One region of the Devosia sp. MC1541 genome, then DNA from elsewhere that is predicted to be linked to it. Evidence: predicted binding sites of a transcription regulator. Region 1 holds the regulator's gene; the other holds the start of a gene.

Region 1 (9,050 bases):
TCGAGTGGATGAGCGATTCACCTTGGTTCTTGGCTTCAACCGATTCGCGCTTGCGCTTATCGGCTTCAGCATTGGCTTCTGCGTCCTTGACCATCTGCTCGATGTCAGCGTCCGAAAGACCACCCGATGCCTGAATACGGATCTGGTGTTCCTTGCCAGTGCCCTTGTCCTTAGCGGACACGTTCACAATGCCGTTGGCGTCGATGTCGAAGGTCACTTCGATCTGCGGAACGCCACGCGGTGCTGGTGGGATGCCGGCGAGGTCGAAATTGCCCAAGAGCTTGTTGTCTGCAGCCATTTCGCGTTCACCCTGGAACACGCGGATGGTCACAGCCGACTGATTGTCTTCGGCGGTCGAGAAGGTCTGGCTCTTCTTGGTCGGGATGGTGGTGTTACGGTCGATAAGACGGGTAAACACGCCACCCAGAGTTTCAATGCCGAGCGAGAGCGGGGTCACGTCGAGCAGGAGAACGTCCTTAACGTCGCCCTGCAGAACGCCGCCCTGAATTGCTGCGCCAAGGGCCACAACTTCGTCAGGGTTTACGCCCTTGTGTGGTTCCTTGCCGAAGAGCTGCTTAACAGCTTCCTGGACCTTGGGCATGCGGCTCATACCGCCAACGAGAACGACTTCGTCGATCTGCGAAGCGGTCAGACCCGCGTCCTTCATTGCCTTCTTGCATGGCTCAATGGTGCGCAGGATGAGGTCTTCAACCAGCGTTTCGAGCTTGGAGCGCGAGAGCTTGAGGGTCAGGTGCTTTGGACCGGAAGCGTCTGCCGTGATGAACGGCAGGTTGATTTCGGTCTGAGTGGCGCTCGAAAGTTCGATCTTTGCCTTTTCAGCAGCTTCCTTTAGGCGCTGCAGAGCAAGCTTGTCGGAACGCAGATCGATCCCCTGTTCCTTCTTGAACTCGTCAGCGAGGTAGTCGACCAGACGCATGTCAAAGTCTTCACCGCCGAGGAAGGTGTCGCCATTGGTCGACTTCACTTCGAAGACGCCATCGCCGATTTCGAGGATCGACACGTCGAAGGTACCGCCGCCAAGGTCATAGACCGCGATGGTGCCGGAATTCTTCTTGTCGAGGCCGTATGCAAGCGCAGCTGCAGTCGGCTCGTTGATGATGCGCAGAACTTCAAGGCCGGCAATCTTGCCTGCGTCCTTGGTGGCCTGGCGCTGGCTGTCGTTGAAGTAAGCCGGAACGGTGATGACTGCCTGAGTGACGGTCTCGCCGAGGTAAGCCTCAGCGGTTTCCTTCATCTTCTGCAGGATCATGGCCGAAACCTGGCTTGGGGAGTACTGCTCACCCGAAGCTTCAACCCATGCGTCGCCATTGCTTGCGCGTGCGATCTTGAACGGAACCAGACCCTTGTCCTTTTCGACCATCTTGTCGTCGAAACGACGGCCGATCAGGCGCTTTACAGCGAACAGGGTGTTTTCTGGGTTGGTAACGGCCTGGCGCTTAGCCGGCTGACCGACCAGACGTTCGCCGTCCTTGGAAAACGCAACCATAGATGGCGTGGTGCGTGCGCCTTCTGCGTTCTCGATAACCTTCGGGTTGCTGCCGTCCATGACGGCGACGCAGCTGTTGGTCGTACCGAGGTCGATGCCGATAACTTTAGCCATTCTCTAGCCTCTCTTTCAGCGAACCCGCCGTGAAGTCCTTTGCAACGAAAGCAACTTCTGGCCCTTCGGGGCCGGGGTCCCTCGTAGGTTCTGGATCAGTGCCCCGTTCGGGGCCTAGGGCCGTATATAGGGGGGTGTGGCGAGGGCTTCAAGCGCGGGGGCGTTATGATTTTCGTCCCCGCACAATCAGTGGAAGACCCGGTGGATTACTCGGGTCCTTTTACCGCTTAGTCTTGGAGCGTGTAGCTTGCCAGCGAACAGATATCGACTTCGTTGACGATCAGCTCTTCCTCTTCGGCGCCAACAAACTTGAAGTCATAAAGGCACTGGTCCGAACCATCACCGATGGTGGCGGTGGCTTCGAAGCCAGCTTCGAGCACCCCGAGGTTTTCGAGAAGGTCTTCACCCCAAGAGTCTTCATTGGACGGGGTGGTGTAGAAATAATGCAGGTCAATGGAGCTGTTGTTGATGATTTGGAACTCAACAGTTTCTGCCATTGCAGGGGTAGCAGCGGCCAGGAGTGCGACAGCACCAATGGCGGCTAAGATATTCTTGGCCATATAAAACTCTCCAGAAAATAGGCATATAAAATCGCGTCGTCTTTTGCCATTTTCGCAAATCGGTGCCAAGGGGAGCAGTATCGGACGGCCGAGAAATCTTTTAGAAGGCGCCATGATTTCAAATGGCACGGTGCTGTTGCAGGACAGCGCTCACGCAGACAGTAAGAGCCTTTTATTTTCAGCGCCCTACCGCGTGCTGAGCGCCCATAGCTATGATCAGGCGCTATTGGTTATGGCGGAGATGGCCGAACTGCAGGCGCAGGGCTTCTGGCTGGCCGGCTATTTTACCTATGAAATGGGCTATGGCTTTGAGGAGCGTTTGCGAGGCTTTTTGCCCGCGCATTCCGCGTCTCCGCTGTTCTGGTTTGGCGTGTATGACGCCCCGAAATATCTTACACAAGATTCCGTCAATGCGCTTTTATCAGCAGCGCCTGTGGGCGCAGCCGCACGTTTGGCCCCTCGAACCGATTTCCAGACCTACAAATCAGCATTCGACCGGGTGAAAAACTATATCGAGGCGGGCGACGTCTATCAGATCAACCTCACCCTCAAGGCTGAGTTCGATTTGGTTGGCGATAGTCTCGGGTTCTATCGCAGTCTCGTGCAAAGCCAGCCCACCGCCTTTGGCACCTATATCGATGCCGGTGACCACAAAATTCTCTCGGCCTCACCCGAGCTGTTCATCTCGGCAAAAGATGGCGCGCTCAGCGCGCGGCCGATGAAGGGGACATTAAAACGCTCACCCCGCGCCGCTGATGACGCAGCCTATCGCGCTCGCTTGCAGAGCGACGAGAAAAACCGCGCTGAAAATCTCATGATCGTTGATCTCTTGCGCAATGACATGGCGCGGATTTCGGAGATCGGCTCGGTGCGGGTGACAGACCTTTTTACGGTGGAGACCTATCGTACGCTGCACACGATGACTTCGGGCATTGTTTCGCGCCTGCTCCCAGAGATGACCGCTATTGGTGCCGTCGAAAATCTCTTTCCATGTGGCTCAATCACCGGAGCCCCAAAATTGCGGGCCATGGAAATCATCCATGAGGTCGAGGATGGCGCGCGGGGCGTTTACACGGGCTCTATCGGCTTTATCGCACCAAATGGCGATTTCGGTTTCAACGTTGCCATCCGCACCGCGGTTATTGACGCAGCGGGTAAGGGTGAGATCGGCGTTGGCGGGGGCATTGTCGCCGACAGTGTTGCCGAAGACGAATATCAGGAGGCTTTGCTCAAATTGCAGTTTCTGGCTGACCCGGCCGAGCCGGTGACCCTAATCGAAACTTTTAAGTGGAGCCCGGAAGAAGGCTTCGTGCTGCGACAGCGCCATGTTGAGCGTCTGCTCGCCTCGGCTGAATATTTTGGCTTGCCGGTAGAAGCCGACGCGATTGAAAAATTTCTCGACGATAACGCCAGCGCTTGGACGCAGCCCATGCGGGTTCGTCTCACTCTTTCTGTAGCTGGGCTCGATTTGACAGCGGTGGCTCTACCTCCGAGTCCGAGCCTTTTTCGCTTCGATATCGCCAGCGACGTTTTGCAATCCTCGTCGGTTTGGGTCGCGCACAAAACCACCAATCGCGCCTTTTACGATGAACCGAAAAAGCGCGCCCATGATGAGCGTGGCTTGGATGAATTGGTTTTCACCAATGAGCGCGGCGAGCTGACCGAGGGCTCTTTTACAAATCTGTTCATTGAGCGGGATGGTCGGTTGCTGACCCCTGCTCTCAGCTCCGGCTTGTTGCCGGGAACATTGCGGGCAGAAGTTTTGGCGAGCGGGAAGGCGGAAGAAGCCATCCTGACCCTTGCCGATCTCGAAACGGCAGATGCAATCTATCTCGGCAACTCCGTGCGCGGTCTTATCCGCGCCGAATGGGTAAGGGGCAAAGCATGAGCTTTGAAATCAAATCCGACGACGTTCTGGTCGTTGTCGATGTGCAATATGATTTTCTGCCCGGTGGCAGTCTCGCCGTTGCCGATGGCGATGCGATCATTCCAGTGGTCAACGCCTTGGCTAAGAAGTTTGCCAATGTCGTGCTGACCCAAGACTGGCACCCTGCCGATCATATTTCCTTTGCCAGCCAGCATGTGGGCAAGTCGCCGTTTGAAACGGTAGATCTGGATTATGGAACACAGGTCTTGTGGCCGGACCACTGCATATGGGGCACGCGTGGCGCCGAAATTTCGGGCGCTCTCGACATCCCACACGCGCAAATGATTATCCGCAAAGGCTTTAATCGCGCCATCGATAGCTATTCGGGTTTTCAGGAAGCGGATCGCGCGACGCTCACTGGCCTCGCCAGCTATCTTGGCGAGCGCAATTTGAGCCGGGTCTTCGTGGTTGGCCTCGCCACCGATTTTTGTGTGGCCTGGACAGCTATTGATTCTGCCGCTGGCGGGTTTGAGACTTTTGTCATTGAAGACGCCACCCGCGCCATCGATGCCAACGGTTCGCTCGAAAAGGCTTGGGCTGATTTGGAAGAAGCGGGCGTGACGCGGATCACGTCGGCCGAGCTAATCAGCTAAGGATTCACGTGAAACTAAGCTGATTATCGTTCGGCAATGAGCATCGCCTTGATCGTGGTCGCTTTGACAAAATGATCAAGGCGGTGGGTTTTTATCCACCACGTAGCCATTTCCATCAGCAGATCAGGCGTGTCATTGCGGTTGGCGAAAAACGCATAAAACGAGAGGCCAACGCCCTCCCCCTTTTGTGCGATTTTGGCGGTACACACCGCGATGGCTTTTTCACGCAGTGCGGGTGTCATTTATTTTCCGTCCGCTTGAGGCATAAAAAAGGGCACCGGATGGCGCCCTTTCAAGTGTGAAGGCAGAGCGCTTAAGCGTTCTTGTCGATCGCGTCGCCTGCTTCAGCCGCTGGACCGCCCTTGGCAACACCAACCATGGCTGGGCGCAGAACGCGCTCGCCAATGGCAAAGCCTTCCTGAACGACCTGCACAATCGTGCCTTCTGGAACGGCCGGGTTCGGCACTTCGAACATCGCCTGGTGCTTATGCGGATCGAACTTCTGGCCAGCGGCTTCAATCGGCTTGACGCCATGCTTGGCAAGAAGACGGTTGGTTTCGCGTTCAGCCAGCTCAATGCCTTCGATCAGGCTCTTGAGTGAACCTTCAGCGCTCTCACGGACATCGGCTGGGATGACCAGCAGCGCGCGCGACAGCGCGTCGGTGGCGCTCAGCATATCGCGAGCAAATCCAGCGATGGCGTAGGTGCGGGTGTCAGCGACTTCGCGCTCCGTGCGCTTACGCAGGTTTTCCATTTCCGCAATGGTACGCAGAACGCGGTCCTTGAGGTCGGCGTTTTCCGCCTGCAATGCCTCAACGGGATCGACTTCTGGAGCGGTTTCGGTGGTCGGGATCTCGACTTCCGGATTTTCGCCCTGGGCGGCGTTTTCGTCGCTCATTGTGTCTTCTTCCGTTCGTTAAAACTTTCTGTCCCGCATATCGGTCAAGCGAGACGGTAATTCAAGCTCTCACTCACCGTGCTGCGCGCTTACGCGCAATCATCGCGGAAATGACGTTAGCCGTGTAGTCCACAACGGGGACAATGCGTGCATAGTTCAATCGCGTTGGCCCGATAACGCCTAAGACGCCAACGATCCGATCATTGGCATCCTTATAGGGCGAGAGAATCACCGAAGAGCCGGAGAGGGAGAAGAGCTTATTCTCTGAGCCGATGAAAATACGGACACCCTGCCCGCGCTCCGCATCGCCCAAGAGATCGAGCAATCCATCCTTGCTTTCCAGCTCATCGAACAACTGCCGCATCCGTGCCAACTCGTCGCTGGCCATGGTGTCATTGATGAGATTGGCGCGGCCGCGAACGATCACCGTGGGAGCATTGCCCGACGCAGGGGTGGACAGGGTCGCAATGCCAGCGTCGACGAGTTTTTGGGTGAGCTCGTCCAATTCGGCGCGTTGTTCATCGCGTCGCTCATTGAGCAGTTTTTTGGCTTCCGCCAAAGTGCGCCCGACAATGTAATTGGAGAGGTAATTGCCCGCCTGCTGCAAGGAGCTCGCGGCGTAGCCGGGTGGAAGATCGAGGATGCGGTTTTCCACCTGCCCATCTTCGCCAACCATGATGGCCATGGCCCGTGAATTATCGAGGCGCACAAATTCGATATGCCTCAGCACCATATCGGCCTTGGTGGCAATAACTACGCCAGCGCCGTGGCTAAGGCCGGAGAGGAGGGAGGAGGCTTCCGTCAGCATGTCCTCGACCTGCCCGCGCCCGGCCGTGTGTTCCATCTGACGGGCTATCCGGCCGCGCTCATCCTCATCCACCGCGCCCACTTCAAGCATGGAGTCGACGAAAAAGCGCAGGCCTTGCTGGGTCGGCGCACGGCCAGCGGAGGTGTGTGGCGCCGCAATAAGACCTAGGTCTTCAAGGTCTGCCATCACATTTCTGACAGAAGCGGGGGAAAGCTCCACCTGCAAAAGTCGGCTAAGATCACGCGATCCCACGGGCACACCGGTGTCGAGATAGCGCTCGACGAGGGTCCGAAAAATCTCCTGGGAGCGCGTGTTGAGCACGCTAAGGAAGTCTTCTGCCGGTCTGGTCATGGCTTTTATGCTAAATCTTTCGCTTTAACCCTGTACTCTCATTTAAGCTCTTCCTCCCCAAGCGCCAAGCTGCCGCAGCTTGTGAGTGGGGCCGTTGGAGGTTAAGAGGCGGTTAACACCATTTTCTAGCGGACAAAATATGCGCCCCTCCGGTCGACAGCCTTCAGATATGCGTACGGTGACCTTTGAACGTAAGGTCTCCATGAAAGCAGAAGGCTCGTGCCTTGTAACCTTCGGCAACACCAAAGTTTTGTGCACTGCTTCGGTTGAAACCAGCGTTCCGGGTTGGCTGCGTGGCAAGGGTCAGGGCTGGGTCACAGCTGAATACGGCATGCTGCCCCGCGCCACCGGTTCGCGCAATCGTCGTGAAGCCACAGCCGGCAAGCAGACAGGCCGCACCCAAGAAATTCAGCGTCTCATCGGTCGCTCGCTCCGCGCTGTTGTAGATTTGGCAGCGCTCGGCGAAGCTCAGATCACTCTCGATTGTGACGTGCTTGAAGCCGATGGCGGCACCCGTACCGCAGCCATCTCGGGCGCTTATGTGGCACTGGTTGATGCCATCGCCTGGATGGAAGAGCGCAAGCTGACCAAGGGCAAGGTTCTCAAGGACAGTATCGCAGCGGTTTCTTGCGGCATTTATCGCGGCACCCCGGTTCTCGATCTCGACTATCTCGAAGACGTCGAAGCGGAAACGGATGCCAACTTCGTCATGACCGGTTCGGGCAAGTTTGTCGAAATTCAGGGCACTGCTGAAGGCGCTCCGTTCGACCGCTCGGAGCTGGAAGCCCTTATGGGTCTGGCCGAAAAGGGCATTACCGAACTTTCCGCGCAGCAGCGCGCAGTTCTGGGTCAATAATGCACTGGTTGCGGAAGAAGCTACCGTTTCGTCTTGCTGACCGTCCTGCTCGCCCTGAGCAGGCGGCGCGGCCCAATGGCGAACGCCATTTTTCCGCTCACAATTCTCGCGTATGGAATGACATCGTCCGCGCACTCGAAGGTACAAAGAAATGACCATCCCTCGTCTTCGCCCCGGTGATCGTCTTTGCATCGCGACCCATAACGCGGGCAAGCTCAAAGAATTCCGCGAATTGTTTGAGCCCTTTGGTTTGGTTCTGGTGTCGGCGGGCGATTTGGGCCTGCCGGAGCCAGAAGAAACCGGCACCACCTTTGCCGAAAACGCGCGCACCAAGGCTCATGCTGCGGCGACGGGCGCCAATATGTTGGCTCTGTCCGACGACAGCGGCCTTTGCGTCGACGCGCTCAATGGCGATCCGGGTGTTTACACCGCCGATTGGGCTGGTGTGCCGCGCGACTTCAATCGCGCCATGAAGCGCGTGGAAGATGCCTTGCAGGCCGCAGGCGCAGGCTCTCCCGGCCAGCGTCGCGGCTCGTTTAATGCCACGCTTTGCCTTGCCCATCCCGATGGCCGCGATATGCTTTTTGTTGGCAAGTGCGAAGGGACGCTGATCTGGCCGCCACGCGGCGATGTCGGTCATGGCTATGACCCGATGTTCATGCCTGATGGCCATGACATCACTTTTGGTGAAATGGCGCCTGAGGTGAAGCATTCTTGGTCGCCCGGTCAAACTGGTCTTTCCCATCGTGCGCGGGCCTTTGCCCAATTCGTTGAGAACCAGATAGAGCATGCCTAGTCAGACCAATGTCTGGGCAGTAACAATTCTTCTGTCCCCGATGGGCGGGGCGGATCGGTGCATTATGCGAGGCGTTCGACCATGAACGGGAATGATCTCTTCGGCATTTATGTGCACTGGCCTTTCTGTGCCTCCAAATGCCCCTACTGCGATTTCAACTCGCATGTGCATCGCGGCCCGTTTGACGAAGATGCCTTCGTTGAAGGCTATAAGCGTGAGATCGCCCATATGGGTTCGCTCACGCCCGGCCGTCTAGTGCAGTCGATTTTCTTTGGCGGTGGCACGCCTTCGCTGATGTCGCCAAAGGCCGTTGGCACGATTTTGGATGCCATCTCCAATGAGTGGCAAATCGACAGCAATGCCGAAATCACCCTGGAGGCCAACCCAACCAGTGTTGAGGTGGATCGCTTCCGCGGCTTCCGCATGGCTGGCGTTAATCGCGTGTCGCTCGGTGTGCAGTCGCTGCGCCCTGGTCCGCTGGCCGAATTGGGCCGTCGCCACTCTGTCGAAGAAGCCATTGCTGCCGTGCGTATCGCGCAGTCGATCTTTGATCGATCGAGTTTTGATCTGATCTACGCGCGTCCCAAGCAGACGCTTGAAGATTGGGAAGATGAGCTCAAGGAAGCCATCTGGCTGGCCG
Region 2 (9,050 bases), on a different contig from region 1:
ACCGTCTGCAGTGGAATCGCCGCGCGCCGATGGTCGCCGCACGGTGCAGCCCATGTGGCAGCAAGAGCAGCGCATTATCGAAGACGCAGTGGCCATATTTGGCGGCAATATCTCGCTAGCGGCAGCAGCACTCGAGATCAGCCCGTCAACGATCTACCGCAAGCGTCAGAACTGGGCGGAAATGGCAGCTGCGGGCTAACGCCCCTGCCCTTTCGCGATCACCACAAAACAAAAGGCCCCCGACAAAATCGGGGGCCTTTGTTATTTCGAATGTTGGTTTGGCTTAGAGGCCGAACGCGACGACCGATACGAGGCCGAGTACAACAGCAGACAGTGGAGCCATGACGGTGCGCTCTGCCTTGCTCTTGGAATTGAGCTGGGTCAGCATGAAGTAAAGAACAACTGCTGCAAAACCCCACATCGCCACAACTAGGCCTGTGTCAGGAACATAGGTGCTGTGGATCTCTTCGCTGAAAACACCAACGGTGGTGAGTGCGGCGTAGCTCACAGCTGCCGCGACAACGATGGCGATGAGGCTGAGAATACGCTGACCACCTTCGAGGCGCTTGTTCTGGCCGCCGAATACGTACTGGCCAAGTGGTGCGCCGAGGATGAGTGCGAGCTGGAAGAGGGAGAAAACGGCCAGGATGACCGTGAGGGTAACTGCTGAAGGTGCGCTGTGCATTTTCTTAAGGAGTACTAGCTTCTTTCGCGCGACGCCGGTCGAGGCCGAGCCAACGTTCGCGCAGGATTACGGCAATGCCGGAGGCGACGATGATGATCGCACCGATGATCATGGTGATCGTCGGTACATCTGAAAAGAGTAGATAACCGATAATAATCGTCAGGAGGAGTGAGACATATTCGAACGGTGCAATAACCGACATGTCTGCGTAACGGTAGCAGGATGTCAGGAGGAGCTGCCCTAACCCACCAAAAAATCCTGCACCAATCAGAAGTGCCGCCAACTCAGGCGTTGGCATGACCCAGCCAAAGGGCAAGGTGACGAGGCTCAGGACGCTCGCGCTGACAAAGAAATAGGTCACGATGGTTTCAGTGCGCTCGGTTTGAACGAGTTTTCGCACCTGCAACATGGCAAAAGCGGAAAGAATAGCCGCCCCCAAGGCCGCTAACGCGCCGATTGTCTCTGCAGAATCAGCGCCGGACTGGCCGCTGAAGATGGTCAGGCGTGGCCACAGAATGATCACCACCCCAACGAGACCGATAATCACCGTCGTCCAGCGGAAGGTATAGACGCGCTCGTGCAGCAGAATGGCTGAGAGGATGACAATAACCAGCGGGGAGGCATAGCCGATAGCGGTAGCCTCTGGCAGGGGCAGCCGGGTCAGCGCGAAAAAGCCAAGCGCCATCGAACACACGCCGATGAGCCCGCGCAACACATGCCCAAAGGGGCGCGATGTTTTGAAAGCAGTGGAGAGCCGGCCCCGCAGCGCAAGAAACGCGAGGACCGGCACGAGTGCGAAAAAGCTACGGAAGAACACCATTTCCCCGGCGGGGATGGTGTCAGCGGCTTTCAACATGGTCGCCATGACCACGAAGCAGCATACGGACAGGATTTTAAGGAAAATGCCTCGGAGAGGTCCGGCCACGCCGCCTAGTTCGGCGGTGCTGGAATTTCGAGGCGAGAGATCCACATTATCTCCTGTCGGCGGGCTTACTTGCCAGCCGCTTCCAGCTTTTCCTTAGCAATACGGGCAGTTGCGAAAGCCTTGTGCTCAGGACCGACGGCAGAGCCAGTCTTGAGGGCCTTGCCTTCCGCATCCTGGACTTCCCAGTGCCAGTTGGTGTTTGCGCCAACGCCGCCGACGCGGCGCAGTTTGATCTGAAGTGTCGATTGTTCGCTCATATGCGTCTTATGGCCTTGAATGATTGGAAGGGAAAGAGGGGGAGTTGGGCATTTCCATGATCTGGTGCCACGAAATGCGGATTTGCCTGTGCCAGTAGCCGTATCCTAGCCCCCTGTCACCTGAATAGAGATGCGATCGCCGCCAAAGGTGATCAAATCGCGCAGCTCAGCGTAATCACCCTCGGCATAGGGGTAGTACCAGGCTAAATCGTCGCCATCGGCGGTGAGGGTCTTTATATTGTAGTAATGCGCTTCACCGAGCCCATCCTCCTGCCGCTTGGTATCAGACGCCTCCAAGATCGAGGGGTGAACATCCTCAATGGGGAAGTAGTAGCGCGTCTCACGCCCGGGCTGTTCGAGCTTTAGCGCTTTGGAAGTGCTCGCGATTTCGTCGCCGTCAAAAAAGATATGAACGCGAATTGAGACGGGGCTTATGGTCCGGCCCGGTGTGTTGAGTGTGGACATGGGGCTATCCTTATTTTCCACGTTTGTCATGACGCTCTAACGCACGAGAAAAAACTTAGGTTCACGTCCCTTGACTCCACTTGGAGGGCGTTCCTATATCCAGTGCAGCACTGTTAGCACTCAGATGTATCGAGTGCTAACAGTGCGCAAAATTGCATTCAGAAATGATGCCAAGAGGATATTACCATGGGCTTTCGTCCCCTGCATGACCGCGTAGTCGTCCGTCGCGTTGACAGTGAAGAAAAGACCAAGGGCGGGATCATCATTCCAGATACCGCCAAGGAAAAGCCGTCTGAAGGTATCGTCGTTGCTGTGGGCCCAGGTGCTCGCGACGACGCTGGCAAGACCGTTGCCCTCGACGTAAAGGCAGGCGATCGCGTGCTTTTCGGCAAGTGGAGCGGCACCGAAGTTAAGGTCGACGGCGAAGACCTGATCATCATGAAGGAAAGCGACATCATGGGCGTGATCGAGGCTTAATTGCCTCTCCGCTTTTGACTGTCTCTCCCATTAATTAGAATTCTTAAGGAGCCACACCATGGCCGCTAAAGAAGTAAAGTTCTCCGCCGAAGCTCGCGAAAAGATGCTCCGTGGCGTCAACATTCTCGCCAACGCTGTTAAGGTCACTCTCGGTCCAAAGGGCCGTAACGTTGTGATCGAAAAGTCCTTCGGCGCTCCACGCATCACCAAGGACGGTGTGTCGGTTGCTAAGGAAATCGAACTTGAAGACAAGTTCGAAAACCTCGGCGCACAGCTGCTGCGTTCGGTCGCTTCCAAGACCAATGACGTTGCTGGCGACGGCACCACCACTGCAACCGTTCTCGGCCAGGCAATTGTTGTCGAAGGCGTGAAGGCTGTTGCTGCTGGCTTCAACCCAATGGATCTCAAGCGCGGTATCGACATGGCAGTTGCCGAAGTCGTCGCTTCGCTCAAGGCATCGTCCAAGAAGATCACTTCCTCTTCGGAAGTTGCTCAGGTCGGCACCATCTCGGCTAACGGTGAATCGTCCATCGGCGACATGATCGCTGAAGCGATGCAGAAGGTTGGTAACGAAGGCGTTATCACCGTCGAAGAAGCCAAGACCGCTGAAACCGAACTTGATGTCGTTGAAGGCATGCAGTTCGACCGTGGGTACCTCTCGCCATACTTCGTGACCAACGCAGAAAAGATGACTGCGGTTCTCGAAGATCCAGTGATCCTCCTGCACGAAAAGAAGCTCTCGAACCTGCAGGCTATCCTGCCGATCCTCGAAAGCGTTGTTCAGTCCCAGCGTCCACTGCTTATCATTGCAGAAGACATCGAAGGCGAAGCACTCGCGACCCTCGTTGTGAATCGTCTGCGTGGCGGCCTCAAGGTTGCAGCTGTTAAGGCTCCAGGCTTCGGCGATCGTCGTAAGGCAATGCTCGAAGACATCGCGATCCTGACCGGCGGTCAGGTCATCTCGGAAGACCTCGGCATCAAGCTCGAAAACGTGACCATCGACATGCTCGGCACTGCCAAGCGCGTTGAAATCACCAAGGAAAACACCACCATCGTTGATGGTGCTGGTACCCAGGAAGACATCCAGGGTCGCGTTGGCCAGATCAAGGCGCAGATCGAAGAAACCACTTCGGACTACGACCGTGAAAAGCTGCAGGAACGTCTTGCTAAGCTTGCTGGTGGCGTTGCTGTCATCCGCGTTGGCGGCTCGACCGAAGTTGAAGTTAAGGAACGCAAGGACCGCGTTGACGACGCTCTGAACGCAACCCGCGCTGCGGTTGAAGAAGGCATCGTACCAGGCGGCGGCGTTGCTCTGCTGCGCGCTTCGAACTCGATCACCGTTAAGGGTGCGAACGCTGACCAGGAAGCTGGTATCGCTATCGTTCGTCGCGCTCTTCAGGCTCCAGTTCGCACCATTGCGAACAATGCTGGCGCTGAAGGTTCGGTCGTTGTTGCTCGTATCCTCGAAAACAACGCAGTATCGTTCGGCTACAACGCTGCGACCGACGAATACGGCGATCTGGTTGCCCTCGGCGTTATCGACCCAGTTAAGGTCGTTCGCACCGCGCTTCAGGACGCAGCTTCGGTTGCATCGCTCCTGATCACCACCGAGGCTATCATCGTTGAAGCCCCTAAGGCTGACGCTCCGGCAATGCCAGGCGGCGGCGGCATGGGCGGCATGGGCGGCATGGACTTCTAGTAGTCCAAACGCCCATCACTTTGGGTGTTCGGGCCGGCAAGCCGGCCCGAAATGGCGGCATGGACTTCTAGTAGTCCACACGCTCAGACCAACCGGTCTAAAGCGAAACGGGAAAGGCGTCGTGGAAACACGGCGCCTTTTCTTTTGAGTGATTGAGACGGGACGACCTAGCGCGTGTAGAATGCGCTCACACAAGGACCCATACATATGCGACCACCAAGACGCGCCAGCGCCCTCGATACGGCTGAAGCGGCCTTCAAGGCGGCGACCAGCAAGCCAAGCACAGAGGCTCCTGCAGCGCGTGTCCACGCGCCACCCGAAGGCAAAGAGCTGGTGAGCCTAAAGCTCGACCGGGCTGTGTTGGAACATTTTCAGGATGACGGCCCCGGCTGGCAGGACCGTATCAACGCTGCGCTGCGTTCGGCTGCTGGCCTCGATTAAGGCCAGAACAGCAGTTTGACGGCCATCGCAATCGAGACGACGACGACCAAGGGGCGGATCAGCGTTGCGCCGAACTTAATGCCGGTGCGCGCGCCAACATAGCCGCCGATGATCTGGCCAAGGGCCATAGCAATGGCGAACGGCCAGACAACATGGCCCTGCGGGATGAAGATCACGAGCGCTGCCAGGTTGGACGTGCAGTTGAGGATTTTGGTGTGGCCTGTGGCGCGGGTAAGTCCGAGGCCGAACAGGACCACAAAGCCAATCGAGAAGAACGAACCTGTACCGGGACCAAAAATCCCATCGTAAAAGCCGATCAGGAAACCCATGACCGGGATGAAGATGTGCTCGGGCAGGCGCGCGACACGATCGGCATCGGAGAGTTTTGGCGCGAATAAGAAGTAAAGCGCAATGGCGATGAGCGCCACTGGTACGGCGACGGTGAGGAAGGTTACGTCGATCGAGGCGACAGTGAAAGCGCCCAGCATTGAGCCCAAAAACGTCAGCACCACCGCAGGCAGCAGCTTCTTGATGTCGACAAAGCCGCGACGCCAATAGGTGAGGCCCGCCATGCCAGTGCCGATAATGGACTGCATTTTATTGGTCGCCAGCGCAGCTACAGGCGAAATGCCGGTCGCCATAATGGCAGGCAGCGCAATCATCCCCCCGCCCCCGGCAATCGCATCGACAAAACCTGCCAACATGCCCACACCCATTAGGGCAAGAAGAAGCAAGGGATCGAGCATAGGATCGTTACACTTTTTTTGATGATGTGCCGGTAAGATGGCCACGTTTCCGGGGGGAGATTACGCGTGACCAAGCTTTATCGGGGCAACCATGTAGCGGTTATCCTGCCATGTTACAACGAGGCTAACATCATCGCCGACGTGGTAGCGGCATTTCGCGCTGCCTTACCGGAAGCCAGCATCTACGTTTTCGACAATGCCTCGACCGATCACACGGCCGAGATCGCTGCGGCAGCGGGTGCCATCGTCCGGCATGTGCCCTATCGTGGAAAAGGCAATGTTGTGCGCAGGCAGTTTGCCGATGTCGATGCGGACGTTTATGTCATGGCTGATGGCGATGGCACATATGACGCCAGCCAGAGCCAATTCATGGTCGACCAACTCCTCGACCAGGGGTTAGACCTCGTTGTTGGTACACGCCAGCCCATTGGCGATGGGCAGGAATATCGTCCGGGTCACGTCCTTGGAAATCGGCTGCTGACTGGCACAGTGGCCCGCATTTTCGGGAGTGGGTTTACCGATATGCTCTCGGGCTATCGCGTCCTCTCGCGCCGGTTCGTCAAATCTTTCCCGGCGCTCTCCCAGGGCTTTGAAATCGAGACAGAGCTGACCATTCACGCGCTTGAGCTCCGCGCGCCCTATAGCGAAGTGCCGACCGCCTATGGCAGCCGCATCGAGGGTTCGACGAGCAAGCTCAGCACATATCGCGATGGGCTGCGAATTCTGGAAATGATCGTTCGTCTTTATGCCCGAGAACGACCGCGACAGCTTTATCTTTGCACCGGGGCGATCATCGCTATCATCTCAATGCTGCTGGCCGTGCCCATCATCATTGAGTATCTCGACACCGGCCTTGTGCCCCGGTTCCCCACCGCAATCCTGGCTGGATTTGGCGTCTTATGTGGGGTTGTTTTGGGCGCGACCGCGGTGATCCTAGACAGCGTAGTCACCGGTCGACGAGAAACCAAGAGACTGCGATACCTTGAAATGCGTGCACCGCAGGCCCTACAATGAGTGCGGTTCGGCGGCTCGTGCCCTTCGCCTTCGCTGGCGGATTGGCCTTTGTAGTGGATGCTGGGGTGTTGGTTTTAACAGCGCCCTACATCGGACCGTTCTGGGGAAGAGCGCTGTCTTTCCTCGCCGGTGTTGGCACCACATGGGTGATCAACCGCAATGTCACATTTAAAGATCGCAGGACTGGGGTCAGCAAGGGCGAAGAGTTTTTGCGCTATCTGACGGCTATGTTGCCGGGCGCTGGGATGAACTGGCTCGCCTATGGCATAGTCGCCAGTATTGTTCCCCATACCAGCCTCGGCCTAACGCTTGCTGTCGCTGCGGGCAGTATTGCCGGACTCGGCGTCAACTTCCTTGCCGCCGATAAGCTGATCTATAAAAAATCGCGTTAAGGCTGAGGCTCGCTTGGCGCTTCAGCAGGTGCAACATCAGCGGATGGCGCTTCAGGCGCCACCACCGGGGCTTTTTTCCGATCTTTTTGCGGGTACCAACCCGAATAAAGAATGGCGCTGACACCGATCAAAACGACGAGCAAAATCAGCGCCAGTTCCATGATTAGTTCCCGAGCTTGTTGAGAAGGTCGCTCAAAATCGCCTTGCGTTCCACATCCCAAGGGGCGGTCTTCGAGACGATGAGATTGGCTTCACTCTTGAGCATGACCCCGTCTTCCAGAACACGCAAGCCATTGGCGACAAGCGTCGAGCCGGTCGAGGTGATGTCCACGACGATGTCCGCGACGCCCGCTGCGGGAGCCGCTTCGGTGGCGCCGAGGCTTTCGACGATACGGTATTCCGCAATACCCGCGCGCTCAAAATGCTGGCGCGTGATGGTGATGTACTTGGTGGCAATCCGCATCCAGCGCTTGTGGCGCGAACGAAAGTCGGAGGCGACGTCAGCCAGATCGTGGAAATGGGTCACGTCGATCCAGGATTCCGGGACAGCGACAACAACGTCGGCATGCCCAAATTCCAGATCGCGCACGAATTCAACCGATGCGGGACCGGCTTCGCTGGTTTCGTGGATCAGATCGCGCCCGGTCACACCGAGGTCGATATTGCCACGGATCAGCTCGCGCGCAATTTCGGAGGCCGGATAGAAGCGCACGGTGATCTCCGGCATGCCCTCAATGGCGCCAAGATAGGAGCGTGCACCTCCCGGACGGGTGATTGTCAAACCGCGATGGGCAAACCATTCGCGGGTCAGTTCTTCGAGACGGCCCTTGGAGGGAACGGCAAGAGTAAGGGTCATTTTGGCCACTCCGCTTCAAGACGGTCGACCCACAAGGCACAGCCCGATGCTGCGATTGGGGCGGTCGCGCCGAGGCGTTCGAGGAGGCGATCGTATTGGCCGCCGGAGGCAAGGACTGTATCGCCCTGCCCGCGCATCTCAAAAACAATGCCGGTGTAATAATCGAGGCGCGGCGAGAAGCTAGCGTCAAAGGTGACACGTGCTTCGCCCAAACCATCGAGATGACGGCGGATCGCACGGACAGGCGCGCCAAGGAAAAGCTTATGCTTTTCGCCCAAGGCTTCGATCTCGCGCAGCGCGGTCAGCACGTCGCCCTTGATCGCGAGATAGGTACGCAGCAAGGCAATTGTTGCGGCAGGTACATGTTCCGCATCAAGCGTTTGCTGGGCCAGATAGCGATCAGCAATTTCTTCTGGCGTACGGCCTTCGGTGAGGCTGAGACCAGCCGAAACCATGCGCGCAGTGACGTCTTCAATCAGGGCATCGCGTTCCACCACAGCGCTGCTGGCGCTGTCGCCGCTCTGTTCGAGGCGAGAGAGCAAACGCTCCATTGCTTCTTGGTGGCCGAAACGGTGACGAATGCGGCTACGCCAAGCAGCCGGCATATCGGCCTGCGCGAGCAACGCCTCAAATAGACCAACACCACCAAGGCGCACTTCGGGGCTGACGCCATAAAGGCGCAATGCCGCGCGGGCAAAGGTGAGCACCTGATCGAGCGCGATATCGCCGTCGGGCTGAGCAAGGAGTTCAACACCGGCCTGCTCAAATTCGGCGGGGCCGGTTTCGCGCTGGCGGAAGATCGGGCCGAGATAGGAGAAGGCTGCCGGTTCGCGGGTGCCATTGGCGATATAGTCGGCAACGATGGGCAGGGTAAAATCGGGGCGCAGGCAATATTCTGCGCCAGTCACGTCGGTGGTGAGCAGCAGACGGCGACCGAACTCTTCGCCTGCAAGATCGAAATATGGGTCTGCCTTCAAGAGCAGGGGCGGGGTAGCGCGATAGCCACCCTGCGCTTCAACCAGCGCTTCGAGTTGGGAACGACGATAGGCGGCGTTTGTCATTGGAGACCGCTCACGAGCTGAAGAAGAAAGTT

The links. Region 1 encodes HrcA, which represses chaperone genes, less so after heat shock. Its sites were predicted from a motif close to GTTAGCACTCNCNNNNNGNGAGTGCTAAC; they were not measured.
Region 2: the regulator HrcA is predicted to act here: its motif matches at 2,445-2,473, upstream of groES (co-chaperone GroES).

Annotation. Positions count from the first base shown of each region.
Region 1 is NZ_JABBDZ010000002.1:247,713-256,762, reverse strand. It holds gene dnaK (molecular chaperone DnaK) at 1-1,621, opposite strand, end outside; gene HKD40_RS03965 (hypothetical protein) at 1,849-2,181, opposite strand; gene pabB (aminodeoxychorismate synthase component I) at 2,294-4,069, shown strand; gene pncA (bifunctional nicotinamidase/pyrazinamidase) at 4,066-4,701, shown strand; gene HKD40_RS03950 (DUF6500 family protein) at 4,725-4,943, opposite strand; gene grpE (nucleotide exchange factor GrpE) at 5,015-5,599, opposite strand; gene hrcA (heat-inducible transcriptional repressor HrcA) at 5,673-6,758, opposite strand; gene rph (ribonuclease PH) at 6,898-7,614, shown strand; gene HKD40_RS03930 (non-canonical purine NTP pyrophosphatase) at 7,766-8,410, shown strand; gene hemW (radical SAM family heme chaperone HemW) at 8,492-9,050, shown strand, end outside.
Region 2 is NZ_JABBDZ010000009.1:24,166-33,215, reverse strand. It holds gene HKD40_RS11035 (sigma-54 dependent transcriptional regulator) at 1-199, shown strand, start outside; gene HKD40_RS11030 (hypothetical protein) at 284-685, opposite strand; gene HKD40_RS11025 (DMT family transporter) at 690-1,655, opposite strand; gene HKD40_RS11020 (hypothetical protein) at 1,676-1,867, opposite strand; gene HKD40_RS11015 (DUF427 domain-containing protein) at 1,973-2,332, opposite strand; gene groES (co-chaperone GroES) at 2,519-2,809, shown strand; gene groL (chaperonin GroEL) at 2,868-4,508, shown strand; gene HKD40_RS11000 (BrnA antitoxin family protein) at 4,716-4,949, shown strand; gene HKD40_RS10995 (TSUP family transporter) at 4,946-5,695, opposite strand; gene HKD40_RS10990 (glycosyltransferase) at 5,762-6,709, shown strand; gene HKD40_RS10985 (GtrA family protein) at 6,706-7,101, shown strand; gene HKD40_RS10980 (hypothetical protein) at 7,098-7,262, opposite strand; gene hisG (ATP phosphoribosyltransferase) at 7,265-7,957, opposite strand; gene HKD40_RS10970 (ATP phosphoribosyltransferase regulatory subunit) at 7,954-9,018, opposite strand.